DNA from 4 places in the Alkalihalophilus pseudofirmus genome. Region 1 is predicted to be linked to each of the others. Evidence: predicted binding sites of a transcription regulator. Region 1 holds the regulator's gene; each other region holds the start of a gene.
What was found. Region 1 encodes Rex, which represses fermentation and respiration genes when NADH is low (regulators of the CRP and FNR family bind a similar motif). Its sites were predicted from a motif close to TTGTGAAATATTTCACAA; they were not measured.

Region 1 (3,217 bases):
ATCATAATAGCCGACTGTCACATTACTGCCAAAGCGAATCGTTCCTTTTGATGTTTCAATCTGCTTTATGATTGCCTTTAAGATCGTTGATTTGCCTGCACCGTTAGGACCGATTAGTGCAACACTTTCCTCGCGGTTCAAATCTAATCTTAGGTTAGAAAAGATCGGCTCCATCCCGTATTTCACTTCTAAGTCTTCGATACGAAGGACCTCATTGCCGCTTTGGCGGTTGATTTCAAACGAGAAAGAAGCTGATTTCTCGTCCCCTTCAGGACGATCAAGACGGTTCATTCTTTCAAGCTGCTTTCTGCGGCTTTGCGCTCGCTTGGTAGTAGAGGCTCGAGCAATATTTCGTTGAACGAAATCCTCAAGCTTTGCAACTTCGCTTTGTTGTTTGTCAAACTGCTTTTTCTCGAGCTCATAACGTTTTGCTTTTTCCTCTAAATAAAGACTGTAGTTCCCAACGTATTTTCTTGATTGGTTTCTTGAAATTTCTACGACTTGGGTAACGATTTTGTCTAAGAAATAGCGGTCATGTGATACGATTAAAATGGCACCTGGATAGCCTTGCAAATAGTTCTCAAGCCAGGTTAATGTCTCGATGTCTAAGTGGTTTGTCGGCTCATCAAGGATAAGTAAATCAGGCTTGGTTAATAATAGTTTACCAAGGGCTAGTCTTGTTTTCTGCCCGCCGCTTAGCGTTTGGATTTTTGTTTGATAGTCAAAAGAATCAAAATGAAGGCCTGCTAGTACGCTTCTAATATCTGCTTCATATTGATATCCGCCCTTATCTTTAAAATCGAGCTGGAGCTGATCGTATTCTGCTAATAATTTGTTATAACTTGCTTCGTGATCTAAAAGAGAAGGGTCAGACATTTTTTGTTCCATCTCTCTTAGTCTTTTTTCCATTTTTAAAAGCGGGTCAAATACTGTCAGCATCTCATCCCAAATCGATAACTCGGATTCTAGGCCGGTATCTTGAGCGAGGTAGCCTACCTCTACATCTTTTGGTTGAATGATTTCTCCGCTGTCATGGGATAGCTGTCCTGCTATCACTTTTAAAAGCGTCGATTTTCCAGCACCGTTTCGACCGACTAAGGCGACACGGTCTCCAGTTTGTACTTCGAGTTTAATATTTGATAAAATCGTTTCTGCACCAAACGATTTTGATACGTTTACACATTGTAATAAAATCATGGGATATCCATCCTATCCTTACATCATATCAATAGTTTTCTTCACTCAGTTTAACGTAAAAGACTGCGGTGAACAACTTGCAGGACCTGATGTAAAACGATTACATAAAGAGACAAATAGTGTACAATAAGATAAAACAATAAGATAAAACAATAAGATAAAACAATAAGATAAAATGATAACGTTCTAAGAAAAAACGTAACAAAAGGGAAAGAACGTACATTATAGATCTTACTTAAGGGACTAGGCTAGGAGAGGAGGGGAATTTACGTTGAAGTCAGATCAAGTAAAAATTCCTCAAGCAACTGCAAAGCGATTGCCCTTATACTATCGCTTTTTAGAAAACCTGCATGCATCAGGAAAACAACGAGTATCTTCGACTGAATTAAGCGAAGCAGTCAAAGTTGACTCTGCAACGATTCGTCGTGATTTTTCTTACTTTGGAGCTCTTGGAAAAAAGGGCTATGGATATAATGTGAACTACTTGCTTTCATTTTTCCGTGAAACGCTCGATCAAAATGAATTAACGAAAGTCATCTTAGTTGGGGTAGGTAACTTAGGGACAGCCTTTTTACACTATAACTTCTCTAAGAACAATAATACCCAGATTGAAATGGCATTTGATGTGGATGAGTCAAAAATCGGCACGGAAGTAGGCGGAGTGAAGATCTACAATCTTGACGATTTTGAGAACATTTTAGATCCTGAGGTAACGGTTGCGATCCTTACCGTACCGTCACAAGCAGCGCAAAAAATTGCGGACCGTCTTGTAGATGCGGGTATTAAAGGGATTTTGAACTTTACTCCGGCTAGATTATCAGTGCCTGATTCCGTTAGAGTTCACCATATTGATTTGTCTGTTGAATTACAAGCACTGGTTTATTTTTTAAAGCATTATCCGTTATAATAGAAGTAGATTGGACAAGGAGGTGCAACCTATGGGTGGATTAGGTGCAGGAAGTATTGTCATTATTGGACTTGTCGCTTTATTGATTTTTGGACCAAAAAAGCTGCCGGAACTAGGAAAAGCAGCAGGAAATACATTGCGTGAATTTAAAAACGCCACTAAAGGCTTGGCTGATGAAGAGGACGATAAAAAGAAAAATAACAAAGATCAGGCTTAAGCAGGAAGGGTTTATAAATGGAATCACGTGATATGTCGGTAATGGACCATATTGGAGAGCTGCGACGCCGTATTATGATTGTCGTTGTATTCTTTCTAATTGCGCTCATTGCCGGCTTCTTTTTCGCCACACCGTTAATTACGTATTTACAAAGCGCACCGACAGCGCAAGAGCTGCCAATGAATGCATTTAAAATGACAGATCCGATCCGTGTATTCATGACCTTTGCTTTTGCGAGCGCATTAATTTTGATTTTTCCTATTATTTTATATCAGCTCTGGGCGTTTATTAGTCCGGGACTTCATGAGAATGAACAGAAAGCAACACTAGCGTATATTCCGATTGCCTTTATTTTGTTTTTAACAGGTATTGGCTTTGCTTACTTTATTTTATTCCCGTTCATTATTCAATTTATGGGAAATTTAGCCGAACGATTAAACATCACTGAGCAGTACGGGATTAACGAATACTTTACATTCTTATTCCAAATCACATTGCCATTTGGCCTGTTGTTCCAGCTGCCGGTTGTTGTGATGTTCTTTACAAGGCTAGGACTTGTTACGCCAGCTTATTTATCGAGTATTAGAAAATATGCGTATTTTATATTGCTGGTTATTGCTGGCTTTATTACTCCGCCTGAATTGTTAAGCCATTTGATGGTGACTGTACCGTTGTTACTCTTATATGAATTCAGTATATGGGTATCAAGATTGACGTACAGAAAAGTATTAAAGGCTGAACGTTTAATGGAAGAAGAAGCCAAGCAAAAAGAAATGAACCAAGATTAATTTAAATGATAAGACAGTTAAGCAGAACCTGCTTAACTGTCTTTTTTTTGCCTTTGCGGTAATTTTACATATCTAAACATAGGGAGAATTTGTTTAATCAAACGTTTA
Region 2 (3,217 bases), 2.0 Mb from region 1:
ATAGGAAACCTGATCAAACCATTCCGACTCTTTATATTTTGATTGTGGCAAACCGTCGATCATGATCTCTCCCGCAGTGCGTGGAAGCAGCCCGGCGATCGTATGAAGCAATGTTGTTTTTCCTGATCCGCTGCGTCCGATAATGGCTACTTTTTCATATGGTTTAATTGTTGTATTAATGTCCTGTAAAGTGAAATCTCCATCACCATATGTGACCTCAAGCTGATGCAACTCAATTTTAGGCGGCACTTCATCACTCTTCATTTGAGCGTCACCCCAGTTTACTTTCCCGCTTTCTTCCTTCAGTTCATCGGTAATTTTTTTAGCAGCCCCTTGACTGCCTCGCCCTGTATGAAAGGCACTGCCGAGGTCTTTTAGCGACATATAAAATTCCGGTGCCAATACGAGAACAAAGAAGGCTGCATGAAACGTGATGCTCTCAAAAATGATTAAACGTAATCCTACTTCAAGAGCAATTAAGCCAATTCCCAGCATGGAGATAAATTCGAGCATTAATGAGGAGATGAAGGCAATTTTTAATACATCCATTGTCGCTTCGCGAAACCCCTTGCTGCTCTCACGAATCGTCTCTTTTTGCTTTTTAGCCTGACCAAATAATTTTAATGTCGTCAACCCTTGAAGTGTATCTAAAAAGCGCCCGGAAAATGAGGCGAGCTTATCCATTTGCTCTTCTGACTTTTGCTTTGTTTTTAACCCAATGATCACATAGAACAATGGAATAAATGGTGCTGTTATAATCATGATCAGCGCGGTATAGATATGCGCTTGAAAAACGGCAATCAAAATCATCAGCGGAATAACAGAGGTCTGGATGACCTGCGGGATATACTTGCTGAAATAACTATCCACCTCATCCACTGAATCCATCAGCACACTGACTTTTCTTCCAGACTGTCCTTTTATCGATGCTTGAAGCGGATTCGCTGCCAGCCTGTCAATTAATGTTTTTCTAAGCTTGGCTTTAGCTGATGCAGCCATTTTAACACCAAGTAATCCGTTTATATGAGTCAGGACCACTCTCCCAATAAGTGCCGCAAGAAGCCAGCCGAATAGTGGGATGAGTTCTGTAAATGCACTGCCCTGTACAAATACTTCATCGACAATCGTGACAATGAAATAGGCTTGGGCAATCACTGTTGCACCAGTTAAAATCGCTGTGATAATAAGAGCAAGCTTAGTCATTTTATATGATTTTGCAATTTGTTTAAGTTCAGTCATCGTTTCATTCCCCTATTTTTTAACTTGAGTAAATCGAGTTAGTGAAATGATTCACAATATCTTTATTGATGTCTATTATAAACAACCTATTAGTAAAATGCACTTAATCTGATTGAACGAAACGTGAACATTTTTATAGAAAAAACTGCCAGTACTAGACTGGCAGTTCGCTTATTTTTTCGCAGGGTGAACTTTTAATTGCTTGCCTTTGATCGTACGATGTTTCATCTCTTCAAGAACGAGCGGGCCTTTTCCATTTAAGATCTCAACATAAGCTTCTCTTTCTTGAATGATAATAATCCCGATATCATCTGACTGTATGCCATTTATGGAAGAGAGAGTTCCTACAAAATCAACCGCACGTAATTTCTTTTTCTTTCCACCATTAAAATACAATTTCATAATATCTTGATTCAGGTTTTTTGCCTTGTTTTCTTTTAGTTGCGGTTTCTTTTCTAATTTATTCTGAAACGCCTTCACGGCTTTTCTTACTTCTTCTTTTACAGGACATGGTACTCGTGTAATTTGCTCACCAATAAAATCTTCAATATCATCAATGTATCCATGTTCTCTCGGAGTAACAAGGGTTATCGCTTTTCCTTTTTTCCCTGCACGGCCTGTCCGCCCAATCCGGTGCACATAATTTTCTTTTTCGGCAGGTACATCATAGTTAATGACAAGGTTTATATCAGCGACATCAATTCCTCTGCCAGCAACCCCTGTTGCCACCAAATAACGAAAAGCACCTTCTTTAAACCGATCCATTACATCAAAACGGTCTTCCTGCTTCATTCCCCCGTGTAATTTTTGTACAGGATATTGGCTTCTTAAAAGGGATTTTTCAAGCTTATCTACCTCTACTTGCGTTTGGCAGAAAATGATGCAGCTATCAGGATTTTCTACTATTAACACATCTTTTAACACGTCTTCTTTCTCAACAGCATCTATTTCAATTAAAGCATGGTTAATATTTGGCCGGCTTGCTTCTGTTGATGTAATTTCGATATATTCAGGAAGTCTCATATGGCGCTTAGAAAGCTCCTCTACTCCATCAGGAAACGTAGCTGAAAATAACATTGTCACTCTGTCAGCTGGGATATGCGCGATAATGGCCTCCACTTGATCAATAAATCCCATATTCAGCATCTGATCAGCTTCATCAATGACCAAATATCGAATATTTGTTGTATCAAGTGACTTCTTCTCGATATGGTCAAGAACTCGTCCTGGAGTGCCAGTTACGATATGATTTTTTTGCTTTAGCTCTATTTTTTGTCTTTCGTAGGATTGTTTTCCATAAACCGCTGCTGCTTTCACTCTTTTAAAACGGCCTATATTAATGATTTCTTCCTTTACTTGGGCCGCTAACTCTCTTGTCGGTGTTAATACTAAGGCTTGCGGTTTATTCTCCTCCCAAACCACTTTCTCGCACAATGGAATGGCATAAGCAGCCGTCTTTCCACTTCCAGTTTGCGCTTTAACGATCACGTCTTTTTCAGCTAAAGCAACTGGTACAACTTTTTTCTGAACGTTCGTCAGCTTTTTATAATTCAAGAGGTCAAGCGCCTTTTGAACTTCTTTACTTATTTGAATTTCATTGTTTATTTGATTTCCCTTGCTTATTCGATTCTCCATAACATCCCTCATCTTTTCTTTTGTCCATATGATTAGGTTGCACTTTTATAGGCACCTAAATGTTTTTTATTTTTTTGTATAGAAAATAATCCTTTGGCTATAATAAATTTTGAGGGCAGCAGTGCTCTCATTAACCATACCCCATCATTTTAACATGATGTTAGCTATACAAATTGGATGTTTTTCGATTATCCCTTTTATGAGGTGATTGCATTGTACAGTAACCAGAAATTTCAAGATTGTTTTTAACAAGAATGAAATGAGGTGTCTGTGGCAGATAATAATCGTTACGACCCCAGATTGTAAGTTGTTAGGGTAAGGTAGAAGGAGATGACCGCCAATG
Region 3 (3,217 bases), 780 kb from region 1:
TATTTAACAGGTGTTCAAACACGTAAGAGCTCTAGTCTTGCTGCACGAGAATTTGAGTCTTTCATGGAGATTCACCCAGTAACGGCGAAGAAATATAATATTAACGACCAAGCTTTGGTTAAAATTGAGTCAAAACGAGGAAATATTATAGTTAGGAGCAGGTTGAGCGATTCAATTCGTGAAGATACAGTCTTTGTGCCGTTTCACTGGGAAGAAACCCAAAATGTAAATCAATTAATCTCAAAAAAACTAGATCCTACTTGCAGAATGCCAGGGTTTAAGGTTAGTGCAGTGAGAATACGTTCAGTTACAACATGATAAAACAATCTATTAAAAACCGCTCTCAGATTTGCTTTGAGAGCGGTTTTTAACGACTATAAAGCTTTTCTTTTAAGCTCTTTTCCATTGATTATTTGAGGAATTTCTTCTTCTTCTCCTGATGTTAATTCATCTGAGGAAAGATAGTATTCCTCACTAAATGAATTTTTAGGTTCTTCTAGTGTAAAGAAGCAAATAATAAAGCTGGCTAATGCCCCTGTGGCAAGGATAAAAAAGAATTGTTGAGGCGTTACAAAAGTGTAAAGAGTTAAGTAAATAGTAGCCCCAACGTTTCCGTATGCTCCAGCCATTCCTGCTATTTGACCTGTTACTCTCTTTTTAATCATGGGAATCACGGCAAAGGTAGCTCCTTCTGCACCCTGGATAAACATTGAAGTTAAGACGGTAATGGCAACAGCAAATATAAGCGGCCAGTTAGAGTCCATAAAACCCATTCCAAAAAGACCGAGGGTGATTCCAAACATGTAAATAAGCATAACTTTTCTTCTGCTGCCCATTCGATCAGATAGTATTCCGCCAAGAGGTCTAGCTAACAAGTTAACAAAGGCGAATGAGGCTGCTATTAGTCCTGCTTGAGAGGCAGAGAGAGAAAAGGTTAATTGAAAAAACATCGGAAGCATTGAAACGATGGCTAATTCAGCACCGAAATTAGCAAAGTAAGTACTGTTTAGTGCACCGACATTTTTAAAGTTATAGCGGTCATCCTCAGGTACTCCTTTTTTCAAGATAGGTATATTCACTTTTAAAATCATAAAAATTTGATAGACAAGTGTGATGCCTATTACTGCATACACAAGATAAAGAGCCGTATCTGAGATGAAACCAAGGTTTGCTAGTCGCCACGCACTAAGGGCCAATGCTCCACCAAGAGGTAACGTCCAGAAAATTAATTGAACGAGATCCCCCCAGGTGCTTACTTCTAAAGCTCCAGTTCTTTTAGGTCTAATAAACTCTTTTCCATCTGGAGTATCTTTAACATTAAAGTAATAAATGAATCCATAAACAAAACAGATGACTCCTGTGAAAGCTAATGCATATCTCCATCCTTCATCTCCACCTAATAGAGTAAGGGCGAACCAAGGAAGAAGCATAGCAGCTACTGCTGAACCGAAATTTCCCCAGCCTCCATAAATACCTTCTGCAAATCCAATACTTTTTGGAGGGAACCATTCGGCAACCATTCTAATTCCAATTACGAAACTTGCACCAATACTTCCAAGCACTAAACGGGCGATCATTAATTGTGCCCAACTATCTCCAAAAGCAAATACGATAGCGGGAAAGGACATTATAATCAGTAAGGCTGAATAGACCTTTCTAGGACCATATTTATCTAATAACGTACCAATAATAACGCGTGCAGGTATGGTTAAAGCAACATTACAAATGCCAAGCGCAGCAATATGCTGAGGTGTTAACCAGTCCATTGTTTCAAGCATTGTTGTTGCAAGAGGCGCCATATTATACCAAGTGAAAAAGGATATAAAGAAAGCGAACCATGTAAAATGCAATACCTTGATTTTTTCATTCTTGAATCTGAAGAGCTCAGTTACAGTCATTTAACTAGTCCTCCTAAAAGTAGGTTTATTCGCTAAGTATGTTTATACATTAAAAAAATATAATTGTCAGAATATTCGGCAGGAAATGTCACATAGTTTCTATCCATTTTTATTTGTAAAGGAATTCGCAATCGTTCTTTGACAATCTTTCATACTATAAACACTCATCCTCTTTTGACTTACGAAACGTCCTTGTTTAAAATGGAAGTATTAGATAGAAACGACATAAAACGTACAAGCCACACATAAGATGAAGGTAAAGTAGGGCATTGCACATGCGCGTGTAATGCCTTTTATTGCACATGAAAGAGTGTTCGGGGAAATTAATGCACGCATACCGCTCAACATATGCGTTTTTTCTTGAAATGTTTTGCAAAATCGTAACAAACAAGATAATCAATCGGCCCTTGTGGTTTGAGGTCAAGTGGGAGTGGTGAGGATGAATAGCAAGAAATTGCTTCTCATACTAGTCGCTGTAGTGGCGATCGGCTTAGGAAGTATCTTTTTATTTACAGGCTCATTTGCATTAGAAGGAAATGAGAGGGCGTCAACAACTGATCCAGATAATCAGCCTGCAGAAGAGGTTCAGCTAGAGGATATTGAATCACTTGAGAAGATTGCGAAGACATTCGCCATTATTCAAGAGCAATATGTAGAAGATGTGAGTGAAGAAGAGTTGATTCAAGGGGCCATTGAAGGAATGCTTGATACGTTAGATGACCCTTATTCAGTGTATATGGATCAAGAAACGGCAAACCAATTTGTCGAGTCATTAGGTTCAAGCTTTGAAGGGATCGGAGCAGAGGTGAGCATGACAGACGGCACGGTGACAATTGTTGCCCCGTTCCGTGAGTCACCGGCAGAACAAGCAGGTCTTCAGCCAAACGATAAAATTATTGAAATTGACGGAGAGTCAACAGACGGTTTATCGCTTTATGAAGCCGTGTTGAAGATCCGCGGAGAAAAAGGAACAACTGTAACGCTTACAGTAGACCGTGCAGGAGCAAGCGAATTTTTAACGATTCCGGTTGTACGAGATGATATTCCAATTGAAACAGTAAGAGTCAGCACGATTGAGCGTGACGGGAAAACGATCGGAATGCTCGACATTACCTCGTTCTCTGTTGATACAGCTGAACGTTTTGAAGAGGGTTTGGCGGAATTAGAAGCACAAGGTATTGATGGACTATTAATTGATGTTCGCGGAAATCCGGGTGGCTACTTAGATAGCGTGGAAAAAATCGGTAAGCTGATTATTCCTGGTGGAGAACCAATTGTTCAAATTCAAGATCGTGCAGGAGAGCGTGTTCGTTACGTAT
Region 4 (3,217 bases), 1.8 Mb from region 1:
CATAACGCAACCCGAATTCCCTTAAGTCCTGTTTATTCAAAAGGACATACTCCCCAGAAAGTACATCTTGAACTTGATAAATCGTTTGCTTAGTATCATGTTGTTCATTGTAAGAGGAAATAAGCGCATCTAAAGTGTGGTTATGGACAAGGTGCCAATTGGACTTAACCTCATAAGACTGGTATAAGATCCCCGGACTTCTCAGAGCTTGCTGAGCTGTGTACAATAAATACGTACCAGAAGCTCCTAAAGCTATTTGACCCTCTGGTCTGGCAGCTGAGCGGCGAAGAATATCCTGCCAGTTCTTCATGACGTACTCCACACCTTCACTCCCAAAGCGTTGATCCGTTTCCCGCACCAGCCAAAACAACGAACCAACCTTTGATTCATACCTAAGCTTATCTAATGTGAGAACAGGAGAGTATTTAGCCAAATTAGATAACGGGTACTGCCCAACGTCTGGAAAATCCCTCGTCTCTAAATCGCCAATATAATGAATCTGCTCACCAATGTACAATTTGCCAGGAAAGCTCTGCGAATAAAGTGGATCACCTTTAACCCGAGTGTGGCTGATCACTTTCGATTGTTCCTTGTAGAAATCACGAGCAAGGGCTGTGATGGTTTCTTCTTTTATTTTGTTGGTATCGAATTCTCCAGTGTGATTAACCAAATATCTATTGAATTCTCTATCGTATGTAGCCATCTGAAAAACATTTATTGGGGCATCATTTAATCCTCTAACATCAGAGAAAGCTTTTGTATTCAATGCTAAACTTGTTATAAGATGTCCCCCTAATGAATGACCATCCCCATATAATTCTTGATTCACTGTTGAAAGTTTATTTTGTACTTTTTTAAAAAATTCTCCCGCATCCTCTATTTGATCATTGTTAGAAGCCGTGGCAATTCCAGCAGCATTATAATAGATATCCTCAAATTTCGCTGTACCACGAAAAATATAGTATACTTCATTTATGTTTTGATCTTCGTTATATAGGTGTATAGCAGAACCATCAAACCCTGACTCTATTCCAATATTTAAATCTTTACTATGGTAAACCCTCATATCAATATCTGATAAGTCACTTTTAGATCTTTCATGAATAATTGTCCTAACATCTTCTACGGTAAAATCATCAGTATATTGTAATTCGGTTAAATAATTCCGGGTTTTATTATCTAGTGTTGGTTTACTCATAATTAATCCCCTTGACCTGTAAATTCAATACTCTTCATTAGTTTTAAAGCGAACTTATACTGTTCATCACTGTCTATTTTGCAGCCTAGTTCTTCTTTATAGCAAATTGTTGAATAAACGAATTCTATCGTTCGGTTTGAATGCCGATCTTTTATAAGTCCAAAAAAATTATTAGCCGGGCTTTGCTTCGGATCTCTAAACTCACTTTTTGTATCATTCATTTCCCAGTGTGATAAACCGTGATAAATAATTGTACGATCATTATCTAATTCATCATATTGATTTTGATAAGAATTGTTTTCCAGTAAAACATTTAGTCTTGTACTGGTTAAATCTGCTTCTGACTCCCTAAACATAACTCTAAAGTCATAGCGTATCCCATCATTAGTATCTTCATAAACCATAGCATTCCACATTTCAAAGCCTTCGCCTCGCCTCCCATAAAACTCCGGCGGCTCACTAATCATCTGAAACTCATTTGGAAACAGCATCCGATATTGACCAGTCTTAGATTCGAATAAATGAAAATCCTCCTCAACAAACTCCTCTGCAATGAATTCTTTCGTAAACGAATCGTTCAAAGCAGTCGCTTCACCATTCATGGCTTTCACTACAAAAAAACCTCCTAACACAAGTAAAAAGAATAAACTAATCATTCCAATTCGCTTTTGCACCCACATCACACCTAATCATAAATTCATAGAAAAATAACATTTATTAAAATTTACCATATAATCACAATTACTTTAACGCATTCAGCAGAGTATAGTTGCAAATTGATTCATAAGGACTAATAAAAAAGAGTGGGGGGCGAGTGAGGTAGTTATAAAGGTATAGAAGGCGATTCTTAGTTCGCTTAAGGGTTAAGGAATTCAATACTTTTCATTAATTTCAAAGCAAACTCATATTCTTTATCACTATTTAAATCGCAGCCTAGTTCCTCTTTATAACAAATTGTTGAGTAGTTAATTACTATTGAACGATGTGAGTTAGTATCAACTATGAGTCCGAAAAATACATTTGCGTTATATTTATTTGGATCTTTTTTGTCGCCCCTTGGATCATTAGAATCCCAAAACGAAGAGCCATGAGAGATAATTTTATCTTTTGTTACTAGCTCTTCAAAAAGTCCGTTATATGAATTATCCTCTAACATTCTATTTAACCGAATTTCATGGAAGTCCCCTTCATCTTCTCTAAACTTCACTGTGAAATAATAGCTAATTCCATTACTTTTCTCATTAAAAATTTGCGCGGCCCAATGCTCATAATAATCTCCCTGCCTCCCATAAAACTCCGGCGGCTCACTAATCATTTGAAACTCATTTGGAAAAAGCATCCGATATTGACCAGTTTTAGATTCGAATAAATGAAAATCCTCCTCTACAAACTCCTCTACAAACTCCTCTACAAACTCCTCTACAAACTCCTCTACAATGAACTCTTTCGTAAATGAATCGTTTAAAGCAGTGGCCTCATTATTCATAAGTCTTACTGTAAAATAACTCACCAATCCGAGTATTGCTACCATAGTCAAAACTACTATACGTTTTTGCACCCACATCACACCTAATCTTAAAATTCGTAAATGAAATACACCTTTCTAAATTTACCATATAATCACAGGTGACATAACAAGGTTAGTAGGTTCGTATGGAATTGCTCCATTTGAACTATGATTATAAGGAAAGGGATAGAGGTGCTACAAACCAGATGTTCAGCTAATACATGTTACTTCAAACCTTCCCCTCACACCCTTATCTCTGCTACAATTAACTGGTTAAAAAAGACATCTACCAATAAATATTTAACATCAGAGAGGAGGGAAAACACTATGCCTTCATACTGGTTATGGCTAGCTATACTAGGCATCTCTTGGACAGCGGCCATAATACACACATCCATAACTCCGCAGCACTTGATTGGAACAGCGGCCTTTTTTGCATTATTCTTTATATCTGCGCTTTATAAAAGACGTGAAACGATCTTTACGATGATCTTAGCTTCTGCAGCAATCAT

Region 2: the regulator Rex is predicted to act here: its motif matches at 1,279-1,296, upstream of cydD (thiol reductant ABC exporter subunit CydD).
Region 3: the regulator Rex is predicted to act here: its motif matches at 2,012-2,029, upstream of PQ478_RS18840 (NarK family nitrate/nitrite MFS transporter).
Region 4: the regulator Rex is predicted to act here: its motif matches at 1,968-1,985, upstream of PQ478_RS11465 (YvcA-related protein).

Annotation. Positions count from the first base shown of each region.
Region 1 covers NZ_CP117835.1:272,662-275,878, forward strand. The annotation lists gene PQ478_RS01530 (ABC-F family ATP-binding cassette domain-containing protein) at 1-1,197, opposite strand, end outside; gene PQ478_RS01535 (redox-sensing transcriptional repressor Rex) at 1,469-2,104, shown strand; gene PQ478_RS01540 (twin-arginine translocase TatA/TatE family subunit) at 2,136-2,321, shown strand; gene tatC (twin-arginine translocase subunit TatC) at 2,339-3,109, shown strand.
Region 2 covers NZ_CP117835.1:2,281,472-2,284,688, forward strand. The annotation lists gene cydD (thiol reductant ABC exporter subunit CydD) at 1-1,239, opposite strand, end outside; gene PQ478_RS12300 (DEAD/DEAH box helicase) at 1,411-2,874, opposite strand.
Region 3 covers NZ_CP117835.1:3,572,050-3,575,266, reverse strand. The annotation lists gene nasC (assimilatory nitrate reductase catalytic subunit NasC) at 1-318, shown strand, start outside; gene PQ478_RS18840 (NarK family nitrate/nitrite MFS transporter) at 375-1,898, opposite strand; gene PQ478_RS18835 (S41 family peptidase) at 2,338-3,217, shown strand, end outside.
Region 4 covers NZ_CP117835.1:2,120,367-2,123,583, reverse strand. The annotation lists gene PQ478_RS11470 (DUF6792 domain-containing protein) at 1-1,198, opposite strand, end outside; gene PQ478_RS11465 (YvcA-related protein) at 1,201-1,872, opposite strand; gene PQ478_RS11460 (YvcA-related protein) at 2,055-2,756, opposite strand; gene PQ478_RS11455 (sensor histidine kinase) at 3,033-3,217, shown strand, end outside.